3 regions of the Agrobacterium sp. A3-95 genome follow, and region 3 is predicted to be linked to each of the others. Evidence: predicted binding sites of a transcription regulator. Region 3 holds the regulator's gene; each other region holds the start of a gene.
What was found. The regulator LexA, encoded in region 3, represses DNA repair genes until DNA is damaged. The targets are predictions, from matches to a motif close to TGTTCNNNNTGTGTTCNG.

Region 1 (4,354 bases), on a different contig from region 3:
GCAAAATCGAAGCCCAGAACCAGGACAAATGTAAACGGCGCAGCCACGTAACATTGGCTGAAGAACGGCGGACGCAGGGAGTTTCGGGTGATCCTCACCCGTTTCCACCGCAGAAGCGTGACGGCCATACACAGCGGATAAATCCCGAATATAACGCCACGCGCTATGAGCAGGTTCGAACCCGAACCAAGCTCCCGGGCGGCCAATGTGGGATCGTAAATGGTCGGAAGGGAGGCGGAGAGCCCCTGCGAAAATAGCAGAGTGATCAGGAGGAAGAGGGGCGGACTCAGTGTGTCGTCATACTGGTCCTCAAGCCGATCCGCGAGTTCGCTATCGGCGTAGCGCATCATGCTGAGCGGTGCGACGACCGATCGCCACATTGTAAGCGGATAGAAGAGGAGCCATGAAACCAGCTCGTAGAGAAGTTCTTCGAGCGACTTCAACAGTTTCATGAAATCCAAATCTCTTCTCCCAAAGCCCGTCAAGTCCACGCATTGAGATAGAATTCTACCAGTGGAGACGGAGATCGTCACCTCATGGCGGGGCGCTGAAATCCCGGGCGAGACCGCATTCTCCGCTTCAGGATCGTGGTTTTCGATCAATCCTGCTTCAGCGGCCTGAAACTCATCCGGTGCAGCGGACAGGGCCCATGGCTTTCTATGGCGCGCAGGTGGGCTGGTGTGCCGTAACCCGCATGGCCTTCGAAACCATAGGAGCTGTGCACTACACCGGCCCGTTCCATCATCCGGTCACGGGTCACCTTGGCGATGATCGAAGCGGCGGCGATTGAGAGGGAGCGGGAATCGCCCTTGATGACGGCCTTCGACTCGCAGGTGATGCCCGGCGGCTTGTCGCGGCCATCTGCCAGCACGAGGGCTGGGGAAATTTCGAGGCCGAGTACGGCGCGACGCATCGCGTCGAGGCTGGCGCGCAGGATATTCATGGTGTCGATAAGGCCGGGGCCGGAGGAGGCGACGGAAACGATCGATGTTTCCATGATTTGCAGAAACAGGCTTTCCCGTTTCAGCTTGGTCAGTTTCTTGGAATCGTCAAGACCACCAGGAATATTGTCGGGATCGAGAATGACAGCTGCCGCAACCACTGGTCCCGCGAGAGGCCCCCGGCCTGCCTCATCCGTGCCGGCCACGGGCCAAAGCCCCTTCTTCCTCGCTTCAAGTTCGAAGGAGAAATCGGGGCCCGTATCGGCGAGATCAAAGAGGGCAGGAGAATCGGGTGTGGTGCGGCGTTTCATGCGGCAGAAACTTGCACACACACCCGATCTCCTGCAAGCCCCCGGAAGCGGGCGATGACGGGCGCGGCCAGCCGGGGTCAAGGGGCGTGGCCAACCGTGCCCCTTAGGTCGTCATGACCTTTGATCCTCCAACGGGGCGGCGGAGGAAAAACGATCGCACGCGAGGCGGCGGGTTCCGGGGGTGATGTCCGACGGGCCAGGGAAAACCCGCCGGGCATTTCGTCAAGAGTATGGCCCCGTCAACAGGAAAGGGCTGCCACTCCTTATGTGTCTGCACCGCCGGGTATCGTTGCGCGCATCGTAATGCGCATTCGATCGGCCAAGCGGGCCTCATATTTTCAAAGCAGCGACAATTGCACGCCGGCACCTCCCGGCGGCACGAAGATATCGTCGCGCAGGTGAATGCCGCGGCGGATGAGGCCAAGCCGTTTCGTCGCCATTTCGAAACGCCTGCCGATCTGCCATGCATAGGGACCAGCACCCTTCATGCGTTTTCCGAATTCCGCATCGTAATCCTTGCCGTCGCGCATGGAGCGCACCAGCGACATGACATGCCGGTAGCGGTCCGGATAGTTGCGCAGCAGCCAGTCGCGGAAGAGCGGGCTGACCTCCAGCGGCAGGCGCAGCAGCACGTAGGAGGCCTCCGTTGCGCCAGCGGCCTTGCCGGCTTCGAGAATGCGTTCGATCTCATGATCGTTGAGTGCGGGAATGACAGGTGCCATCATCACCGCCACGGGAATGCCGGCATCCGTCAGCGCCTTGACCGCTTCCAGCCGCTTTTCGGGCGTGGCGGCGCGCGGTTCCATGCTGCGTGCCAGCTTGCGGTCCAGCGTCGTCACGGAAATACCAACCTTGACGAGACCTTTCTTGGCCATGGGCGCGAGAATATCGATATCCCGCTTGATCAGGGCCGATTTGGTGACGATGGCGACGGGATGGTCGGCCTTTGCCAGCACTTCCAGTATCTGCCGCATGATGCGCCATTCGCGCTCGATCGGCTGATAGGGGTCGGTATTGGTGCCGATGGCAATGACGCGCGGCTTGTAGCCGGGCTTCGCCAGCTCCCTTTCGAGCAGCTTTGCCGCATCCGGCTTGGCGAAAAGCTTCGCCTCGAAATCCAGCCCCGCAGAAAGCCCCATATAGCTGTGCGTCGGACGGGCGAAACAGTAGATGCAGCCATGTTCGCAGCCGCGATAGGGATTGATGGAACGGTCGAAAGGGATGTCAGGCGATTCGTTGCGGCTGATGATGCTGCGCGGCTTTTCCACCTGCACTTCGGTGCGGAACTCCGGCAGCTCCTCGAGGGTCTGCCAGCCATCGTCGAAAACCTCCCGCTGCAAGGCCTCGAAGCGCCCGCCCGGGTTAAGTCCGGCACCACGCCCGCGACGACGGTCGATCTCGATGCGCAGACCCGATGCATCGGCCAACGCATTGGCAATGTCAGGCGTATGGCTCGGCTGGAAAGCAGCCTGCCCCGAAAGCGTATGGTCTCTCATCTGGATGCTCCCAGGGTGCCGCACGCCTCTCAAGGCAAGCCAACGCCCTAAACCGTTTCCACTCGAACCGGCGTTTCATTGCCTCTTCGAATGATTAAGTTCCTACCGCAGAAACGAGAACATTACAAGAACAAAAAATGCAAAATCGATAGCTGACCAACCCGCCACCGGGGTCCTGTTTGTATCAATCCCACCTGAAGGTGGGCTAGGGTTAAGCCTGAACGGTCGCGGATTTTCTGACATCCAGTGCAGTGGCAATTTATTGTGCGATGCGTTAGAGCTATGCATATGTTGACAGTCATAATGGAATGCCGGGATCAGGAACCGGAACTGGCGCATACGCTGTCTGCGCTTGTAACCGGGGCCGTGGAAGGGCTGGTAAGCGACGTTGTGATCCTTGATCACGGTTCGCGCGATGGATCGTCGCGCGTCGCCGATGCCGCTGGTTGCCGTTTTTATGCGCAGTGGGATATTGAGGATGTCATGCGCTCGGCGCGCGGGCATTGGATCCTGCTGGTCGAACCGGGTGCGCGTCCGCAGAGCGGCTGGATCGAAGAGATTCTCGAATATGTGGCTGTCTGTGCCGAGCCCGCGCGTTTCTCGCCGTCCCGGTATCACAAGCGGCCCTTTTTCAGCCGGATAGTGCGCCGACGTCCTCCCCTGGAATGCGGCTACCTGATGCCGAAGAAACATGCGGTGGCGATCGCAAAATCCGGCATGGGCCTGACACAGCTCGTGCACGCGCAAAAGCCGCGCCGCCTGAATGCGGAACTGGTTCCCGCCTGGACGGCGAGAACTTCCAACTAACCTGCAACGATGATGAAGCTGCTGTCCCTAGCGGGCGGTGATCACCTTGCCGGGGTTCATAATGCCGGCGGGGTCAAAGGCGTGTTTGATGCGTCGCATCAGGTCCATTTCAATGCCAGGCCTGATCGTGGCCAGCTCGTCGCGCTTCAACTGGCCGATGCCATGTTCTGCCGAAATCGAGCCGCCGAGCGACAGTACGATGCCGTGCACGATCTCGTTCATATCCCGCCAGCGACCGATGAATTCAGCTTTGTCCGCACCAACCGGCTGGGAAATATTGTAGTGGATGTTGCCATCGCCCAGATGGCCGAAGGCGCAGACGCGGGCGCCGGGAATGGCGGCAAGAACGGCCTTTTCCGCCGTTGCCATGAATTCCGGTATCTTCGACACCGGAACGGAAACGTCGTGTTTGATAGAGCCGCCTTCCGGCTTTTGCGCATCCGACATGCTTTCGCGCATATGCCAGAGCGCCTGACGCTGCGCTTCCGAAGAAGCGATCACCGCATCCTCGACCAGCCCGGCCGAAAAACCGCGCTCCAGCAGCGATTGCATCATTGTTTCAGCCGTCTCAGCCGAATCGGAGGTGGAGATATCGATGAGCGCGTACCAGTCATGCGGCGTTTGTAGCGGATCGCGCACGCCGGGAATATGTTTGGCGGTGAATTCCACGCCGATGCGCGGCATCAGCTCAAAACCGGTCAGCGCCGTGCCGCAGAGGTTTGAGGCCATTTCGAACAGCTTCAACGCGTCCTCAGTGGATCGAAGACCGGCAAAACCCACCTGATGGCCGAGCGGCACG
Region 2 (4,354 bases), on a different contig from region 3:
AACAGCTCGAACCGTCAGATATTCGCGTCCACTTCGGCAGCAACCGGAATGGAAGGCTGGGCGCCGGCGCGGGTGCAGGCAAGCGAGCCTGCGACTGCGGCGCGCTTCAGCGCCTTTTCGAAATCCATACCCTGATCGAGGCTGGCGGCGAGATAACCGCAGAATGTATCGCCAGCGCCAACAGTATCGACCGGCTCGATCTTGAGACCGGACGCCTTGAAGACCTTGCCGTTGCGAATGGCGATCACGCCATCAGCACCAAGCGTCACGATCAATGTCTGGCCGGTCTGCTCATGCAGGGATTTGAGTTCATTTTCCCGTTCGGAGGCTGAAAGTCCGTTTTTGCCGATCAGCAGTTCGAACTCGGTTTCATTGGCGATGACGATATCGGCAAGGCTGGCAAGGCGCGGTCCGTCCGCGGTCAGCGGCGCGGTGTTGATGATAGTGGTGATGCGTTTAGCCTTCGCGGCCGTCAGTGCTGCTTCGATTGAGGGTGCCGGCACCTCGAACTGAAGCATCAGAATATCGCCCGCTGCCATCTCCGCCACGGCTTTTGCGGCGTCGGATGCGGAAACTTCGCCATTGGCGGCGGGAATGACCGAGATCATGTTCTCCCCGCCTTCACCGATCAGGATTACGGCGGTTCCCGTGGGGCCGGGCGCGGTCTTGACGAGCGACAGATCGGTGCCGGCATCGCGCAGCAATGTCAGCGCTGGCGCGGCAAAGGTGTCATCACCCGTAGCGCCCGCCATTTTGACCGTTGCACCTGCGCGCCGTGCGGCAAGCGCCTGATTGGCTCCCTTTCCGCCGGCCGCCGTGGAAAAGGTCTCTCCCGTCACGGTTTCACCGGGTTTGGGCAGGCGTTTGGCGGTGGCGACGAGATCCATGTTGATGGAGCCGAAAACAGTAATCATCAGGGCATGTCCGTATGAAATTCAAAGCAAGGCGGCGACTTTGCCCGAGGGGATCACTCGTCGTCAACCACCCGCAACTTGGCCGTTCCTGCCCTGTTCTCTGCAAAGCGTCGCGCCTGCTCGATTTCGCTGTGGGAGGTCTCCTTTTCCGTCGGCGAAAAATCGAGGCCCTCGATCTTCTGGCCACGCGCCAGCACCTTGTCGGAGGAAATCAGCATCATATCGACATCTTTCTGCGCCAGCCCGAAATGGGCTTGCAGCTTGCGCGTCCGGTCGTCCAGCCGCCGCACGTCATCCATGAGAAGCGCGACTTCACCCTGAATGAGGTGCGCCTGCTCGCGCATGCGCTGGTCCTTCAGCACCGACTGGATAACCTGCACCGACAGCATCAAAAGCGATGGCGAGACAATGACGACACGGGCGCGATGGGCACGCTGCACGAGATATTCGAAATGCTGGTGAATATCGGCGAAGATCGATTCCGACGGCACGAAGATGAAGGCCGTATCCTGCGTTTCGCCGCGTATCAGATATTTCTCCGCCACGTCGCGAATATGCACTTCCATATCGCGGCGGAACTGCTGGGTCGCAGCCCGTTTGCCCTCGGGCGTTTCATCCGCCTTCAGCGCATTCCACGCCTCCAGGGGAAACTTGGCGTCGATGACGAGGGACGGGGCGTTGTTCGGCATCCTGATGATGCAATCCGGTCGGTAGCCATTCGAAAGCGTGGGCTGAAGCTGAAAGGCCCCGGCGGGAAGCGCATCGGCGATCAGCGCTTCCATGCGCGCCTGCCCGAAAGCGCCGCGCGTCTGCTTGTTGGAGAGGATCGCCTGAAGCCCGACCACGTCCTTTGCCAGATCCTGAATATTACCCTGGGCGGCATCGATAACCGCAAGCCGCTCCTGCAGGCGGCTTAGATTCTCGTGCGTCGACCGGGTCTGCTCGGTCAGCGTCTCGCCCAGCCGCTGCGACATGCCGTCGAGGCGCTGGTTGATCGTCTGGCCCATCTCGCTCTGGCGCGTGCCGAGCGTCTCGGCCATCGCCGCGATCCGGCCGTGCAGTTCCGACTGGGTTTTCAACAGATCGGAAATTTCACCATCGGCTTCCGCTTTTTTCCCACGACTTTTCGTGACCATCCAGAAAGCGGAAAGGCCGAAAACGAGAGCCGCAAGAAGCCCGCCGAAGCTGATGTCGACGGAGCCGGCCCGCAAGGCGGGATCGAGGAGAAAAGAGAAATCGATGCTCATGGCTAAATCTACCAGATTTCCAGTGATTCGTAAGATCAAAACAAGAACATTCATGCGGCGGAATTGAGTCGGGCAAAACCAGCCGAAGGTCTCTTTTCGACCGCGTATTTTTTATTTCCTCCGCGCAAGAGATACGTTATGGGAAGCCATGACTATCAAACCGCTTATCATTTTGCCCGATCCCGTGCTGCGCCAGCAATCAAGGCCCATCGAACAGGTGGATGCCGAAGTGTTGCGCCTTGCCGACGATATGCTCGAAACCATGTATGATGCGCCGGGTATCGGCCTTGCCGCCATTCAGGTGGGCGTGCCGCGCCGCATGCTGGTGATCGACGTTTCGCGCGAGGACGAGGAGAAAAAGCCGGTCGTCTTCATCAATCCGGAAATCCTCAGAGTGTCGGACGACGTCTCGGCCTATGAGGAAGGGTGTCTCTCCATTCCCGATTATTATGCCGAGGTAGAGCGTCCCGCATCCCTGACAGTGCGATATGTCGATCGTGACGGAAAGCAGCAGACGGTCGATGCGGACGGACTTCTGGCGACGTGTCTGCAGCATGAGATCGACCACCTGAACGGCATTCTGTTCATCGACCATATTTCGCGCCTGAAGCGAGAAATGGTCATCAAGAAATTCACCAAAGCAGCCCGCGCTAAGGTCTGATTCGTCTTAAATATTTAGACGGACCGGCATAGAGGGCAGGGGGCGATATGGCTCTTCGCATCATTTTCATGGGCACGCCGGATTTTTCCGTTCCCACGCTGCGTGCATTGGTGGACGCTGGTCACGAGGTCGTTGCCGTTTATACGCAGCCGCCGCGTCCAGGCGGTCGCCGTGGCCTCGATCTGCAGAAATCGCCGGTGCATCAGGCGGCCGAACTGCTGGGTCTGCCCGTGCTGACGCCGGTGAATTTCAAGGCCGAGGAAGACCGGCAGCAATTCAGGGAATTCAACGCCGATGTCGCTGTTGTCGTTGCCTATGGGCTGCTATTGCCCGAGGCGATCCTGAGCGGTACGCGTCTTGGCTGCTATAACGGCCACGCCTCGTTGCTGCCGCGCTGGCGCGGCGCTGCTCCCATTCAGCGGGCGATCATGGCTGGCGATGCCGAGACGGGCATGATGGTCATGAAAATGGAAAAGGGGCTGGATACCGGGCCGGTGGCGCTGACCGCCAAGGTCACGATCGGTGAGAATACCACGGCAGGTGAATTGCACGACAGCCTGATGCTGACAGGCGCGCGGCTGATGCGGCAGGCGATGGACAAGCTGGAAGCAGACGATCTTCCTCTCGTTGCGCAGCCGGAAGAAGGCGTCGTTTATGCCTCGAAAATCGACAAGGGCGAGACCCGGATTAATTTTTCCCGGCCGGCACAGGACGTCCATAACCATATCCGCGGCCTTTCGCCTTTTCCCGGCGCCTGGCTGGAAATGGAAATCGGCGGTAAGGCCGAGCGCGTGAAGGTTCTGACGTCAGAACTGGCGAGCGGTATGGGCGAGGCAGGCGCTGTGCTCGATGACGCCCTGACCATCGCCTGCGGAAGTGGCGCGGTGCGGCTTACCCGTTTGCAGAAGGCAGGTGGCAAGCCGCTGTCGGCTGCCGATTTCGTTCGTGGCACACCCGTTCCCGCCAGAACGAGGCTCGGCTGATGCCGCGTTTCCGCATGACCGTCGAATATGACGGTACGCCTTACTTCGGCTGGCAGAGACAGGATAACGGCCCTTCAGTTCAGGGCGCGCTTGAAGCTGCCGTCCGGTCGCTGACCGGCGAGACTGTGTCGATTCGCGGCGCTGGCCGCACCGATTCCGGCGTGCATGCCGTGGGACAGGTAGCCCATGTCGATCTTTCCCGCGATTGGGCGCCATATAAGCTTCGCAATGCTCTCAACGCCCATCTGGCCATGGCGAAAGAGGCCGTCTCGGTTGTCGACGTAACGGCGGTGACCGAGGATTTCGACGCGCGCTTCTCCGCGCTTCGCCGCCATTATCTGTACCGCATCATTTGCCGGAAAGCGCGGCTGGCACTCGAGCACAAGCGCGCATGGTGGGTATCGAAAGATCTGGACCACGAACGCATGCATGAAGCTGCACAGATGCTCGTCGGCCGGCACGATTTTACCACTTTCCGCTCGGTTCATTGTCAGGCGAGCAGCCCGGTCAGAACGCTCGACCGGCTGGATGTGACGCGCAATGGCGATC
Region 3 (4,354 bases):
TGCAGGAAAGACATATGGTGCGTAGCGAGCGCCGCAAGCGGAGAGTGGGTCGTCGTTCTGAAAGATGGCCGCTTCGCCGGAAAAGCCTGCGATATTGCCGATATCGTCGTTGTTTCCCGCAGAACCTCTTTTTCGCAGTGCCGCTCGGGTGCACTCCTGCTCAGCCGTGACATCTTGCGGCGTCTCGGTTCTGTGGAAATAGATTTTGCTGACAAGAGGGAGGAGGGTGTGGCGAGCGGGCTGCGCGCCGCAATCGCCGGAACGGACAGGCCCTGGAGCCAGCACCGTTATTACGACTGGAAAAGCGGACGTTTCGACCGTGATCTACCGCAGCCCATCATCCGGCTGCTGGCGGCGTCGCAATGACTGCCGCCAGCATGGATCAACGGGCCTTGGCGCGCAAATCTTCAGTCAATTCGCCGATCTCGCCAACTTCCTCTTCATGACCAGCGTCGCGCCAGCTCTCCTTCAAACCGGCCTCGTACCATTCTTGCATGGCAGGCAGGGTGAGCAGCCGGTCGCAATAGGCTTTCGCTGCTGGCGAAAGATCCGCACTGCCATAGGTCTGGAAACGGAATGCAACCGGGCAGAAGAAAGCATCGACCGCCGTGAACTTTTGACCGGCAAGATATGGCCCGCCGAATTTTGTGAGACCCTCGCTCCACAATGCATCGATCCGCTTTATATCGGCTTTAAGCCCGGCATCGCCGCCCCTTGGTTTGACCCGAATGCCCACCGACATGGGATAGAGATTGCGCAGCGAGGAAAAGCCGGCATGCATCTCACTTGCGGCCGAACGCGACCAGGCCCTTGCATGCTTGTCGCTTGCCCAGACGCCCTGGTGTCTTTCAGCAAGATATTCGACGATCGAAAGCGTTTCCCAAACCGTCATACCCTCGTCGACTAGGCAGGGCACCTTGCCCGTCGGCGAAAAGGAGGAGAAGGAGACGCCTTCGCCGAACGGAATGAGCTTTTCATCAAAGGCGATACCGAGCGTGCGCATCAATACCCACGGCCGCAGCGACCATGAAGAATAGTTCTTGTTGGCTATATAAAGATCGTACATGGCGTATCTCCCGGATATGACGCGTATTTCTACACCTGCCAAGCGTTCACGGAATATCGAAAATTATCCATGGCTCCCATAAACGACGTTGATGAATGGTGATGTGGGGTCGCTGAGAGCGCGCCTTGCGACAAGTCACCCTTTGGTGACCACTAAAACTGACTGCGCAACACGACAGAACAACGTCGCTAAAAAACAGCGGATGTGATCGCTTCGACAATTACAGCGAGCAGCCCATTCGCCACCACGCCCGTAGCGAAACCGAAGCATCTTTATGGAGCAGGAACTCAGTTTAGAAAGGGCAACGCGCATAGGCTGAATGGCGCATATCCTCGTGCACCCGCAAAAGCACGCCACGTTTGGAAACAGCCAAACCCGATATAGGCGCCATCTTCACGATGACGCCTATTGTAAAGTGAATACGTTCGGTTCGATAAGATCAATGGTAGCGGCGGATCAGCCCAACCAGCTTGCCCTGAATTTTCACCCGGTCGGGCCCGAAGATACGGGTCTCATAGGCTGGGTTTGCCGCCTCGAGCGCAATGGAGGCACCCTTGCGGCGGAAGCGCTTCAGCGTGGCTTCCTCGTCATCCACCAGAGCCACAACGATGTCCCCGGGATTGGCAGTGTTGCCGTTGCGGATGATGACTGTGTCGCCGTCGAAAATGCCGGCCTCGATCATCGAATCACCCTTGACCTCAAGCGCGTAATGTTCGCCCGTGCCAAGCATGTCTACTGGCACGGCCACATCATGGGTGTTGTTCTGGATGGCGGAAATCGGCACGCCCGCAGCGATGCGGCCCATGACCGGCACGGTGACAGCCCCGCCCAGATCATTGGCCGGCGTCTTGGGGGCAGGGGCCGGTTCCGGCATTTTGGGCTTGCCAAGGCTGCCTTCGATAACGCTCGGCGAAAAGCCGCGCTGCGGCCTTGCACCCGGCGTATAAGCCTCTGGCAGCTTGATGACTTCCAGCGCCCGAGCTCTATTCGGTAGCCGACGAATGAACCCGCGCTCTTCGAGAGCGGTTATCAGGCGGTGGATGCCGGATTTCGAAGCAAGATCGAGTGCGTCCTTCATTTCATCGAAGGAGGGCGGCACGCCGGACTCTTTCATTCGTTCATGAATGAAGAGAAGCAATTCCTGCTGTTTGCGCGTGAGCATGAGGAAAACACCCTTTAGAATCGTAGTGGAAGTCGTGAAACAAATACAGAACGAACACTATATGTTCCATATGTGTTCTGCAATCCCCTAAAATTTCGTGAAGGTGCCATCTGTTGCTGTGATGATTTGCCTCATAGCACGCAATTGTGCTTTTGTGCGGTCGAAACCGTCCCGGCATGCTCCGGGCGGAAGGCCAGCAGGATACATGTCATGACGAAACCCTATAGCGTTGACCATCTCGTTTTGCCCGTGGAAGTCATAGGCGTCGCCGTGAAGCGCCTCGTCAGTCTTGGCTTTACGGTTGCGCCGGAGGCTCTGCATCCTTTCGGCACCCAAAATGCCTGCGTATTTTTCGCCGACGGCACCTATCTGGAGCCGCTCGCAATTGCTGATCCGGCTAAATATAATGCCTCAATAGAGAGGGGTGATGTGTTCACCGGCAGGGATGTGGCCTTCCGGCAACGGGACGGGCAGGAGGGTTTTTCGGCTCTTGTCGCCAGGACTGAAGACGCCTTGGTTGACCATGAGCGGTTTCGGGCAGCCGGCCTTTCGGCGGGCGATGTTTTCGAGTTTTCGCGGCCTGTTCGGATGCCGGATGGCTCGCAAGGCGAGGCGGCGTTCCGGCTGGCTTTTGCGGCAAGCGGGGCGGCCGCGGATTTCTTTTTGTTCAGTTGTCAACGGCTTCAAGCCCTTCAGGGCGATCGCACCATGCTGGAGCGCCACGCCAATGGTGTCACCGGCCTGAGTGAAATCGTCCTGTTTTCCGGCGGCGACATGAAGGTGGCGGGCCTGATCGAGACAGTGTTTGCCTGTGAAGGCAAATGGTCTCCGGGCGGTGATATGGTTTTTGCGACCGGCAATGCCAGCATCAGATTGACCGGAAAACCGGCTTTCAGCGGGCCGGCCCTGAATGCTCAGGATGGCAACGAAGGCGGATTGCGCGGCGCGGGCATTGTCTTTTCGTCGCACGATCTTGCCGTGACAGAGGCGGTGCTTACTGCTAATGGCGTGTCCTGCGCAAAAGCGGACGGCCGTCTGGTAGTGCCCGCGGCACCCGGTCAGGGCGTTGCCTTCGCCTTCGAGGAAAAATGATGAGCGTTACGAACAATCTTAAAGTCACTGCCGGCGATGGCGCCAGCAAGGTTTCCTTCTCGAATGCCGAGCGGTTTTCGCTGATTGCCGGTCCGTGCCAGATGGAAAGCCGCGAACATGCCTTCATGATCGCTGGCGTCCTGAAGGAGCTTTCCGACAAGCTGGGAATAGGGCTTGTCTACAAGTCCTCTTTCGACAAGGCGAACCGCACTTCGCTTTCCGGAAAACGCGGCATCGGCCTGGATAACGCGATGCAGGTTTTTGCCGATCTCAAAAAGGAATTCGGTTTTCCTGTTCTGACCGACATCCACACGGAAGAGCAATGCGCCATCGTTTCCGAGGTAGTGGACGTGCTGCAGATCCCGGCGTTCCTCAGCCGCCAGACCGATCTTCTCGTTGCTGCCGCCAAAACCGGCCGCGTCATCAACGTCAAGAAAGGCCAGTTTCTGGCGCCCTGGGACATGAAGAACGTGCTTGCCAAGCTCAATGAGAGCGGCAATCCGAATGTGATGTTGTGCGAGCGCGGCGCGTCCTTCGGTTACAACACGCTGGTTTCCGACATGCGCTCGTTGCCGATCATGGCAGCGCTCGGCGCACCTGTCGTGTTCGATGCCACCCATTCGGTGCAGCAACCGGGCGGGCAGGGCGGCTCCACAGGTGGCCAGCGCGAATTCGTCGAGACGTTGGCACGTGCGGCCGTTGCGGTTGGCGTGGCCGGCCTCTTCATCGAGACGCATGAGGATCCGGACAATGCGCCGTCAGACGGCCCTAACATGGTCCATCTGAAGGACATGCCGAAACTGCTCGAAAAGCTTCTGGCTTTCGACGCGATTACGAAAGCCTGATCGGCTGACCGTGACGGCGGGCACTTTTGTGCCAATCGATTTTAATGGCGGGCGGGCCGTTTCCGCTGCCCACCGTCATTGTAATTTCTTCGCCATCGTCTAAGACAGGCGACGGAAAATATCTGTTCCATTCCCAAGGGAGAGACCATGACTGCCATTACCGATATCATCGCGCGCGAAATTCTCGAC

Region 1: ACQZ5Y_RS02545 (PA0069 family radical SAM protein) is a predicted target of LexA. The motif match lies at 2,864-2,881, and genes of this name have one in related genera.
Region 2: ACQZ5Y_RS04075 (DNA recombination protein RmuC) is a predicted target of LexA. The motif match lies at 2,193-2,210, and genes of this name have one in related genera.

Annotation. Positions count from the first base shown of each region.
Region 1 covers NZ_JBNWDR010000001.1:491,725-496,078, reverse strand. Annotated here, with positions in the region: gene ACQZ5Y_RS02555 (permease) at 1-461, opposite strand, end outside; gene ACQZ5Y_RS02550 (ribonuclease HII) at 599-1,252, opposite strand; gene ACQZ5Y_RS02545 (PA0069 family radical SAM protein) at 1,591-2,748, opposite strand; gene ACQZ5Y_RS02540 (hypothetical protein) at 3,037-3,555, shown strand; gene ACQZ5Y_RS02535 (FAD-binding oxidoreductase) at 3,583-4,354, opposite strand, start outside.
Region 2 covers NZ_JBNWDR010000001.1:817,373-821,726, reverse strand. Annotated here, with positions in the region: gene trmB (tRNA (guanosine(46)-N7)-methyltransferase TrmB) at 1-2, shown strand, start outside; gene ACQZ5Y_RS04080 (ribokinase) at 15-914, opposite strand; gene ACQZ5Y_RS04075 (DNA recombination protein RmuC) at 968-2,161, opposite strand; gene def (peptide deformylase) at 2,310-2,822, shown strand; gene fmt (methionyl-tRNA formyltransferase) at 2,870-3,805, shown strand; gene truA (tRNA pseudouridine(38-40) synthase TruA) at 3,805-4,354, shown strand, end outside.
Region 3 covers NZ_JBNWDR010000009.1:230,499-234,852, forward strand. Annotated here, with positions in the region: gene ACQZ5Y_RS22170 (ComEC/Rec2 family competence protein) at 1-366, shown strand, start outside; gene ACQZ5Y_RS22175 (glutathione S-transferase family protein) at 383-1,066, opposite strand; gene lexA (transcriptional repressor LexA) at 1,506-2,228, opposite strand; gene ACQZ5Y_RS22185 (VOC family protein) at 2,439-3,320, shown strand; gene kdsA (3-deoxy-8-phosphooctulonate synthase) at 3,320-4,165, shown strand; gene eno (phosphopyruvate hydratase) at 4,313-4,354, shown strand, end outside.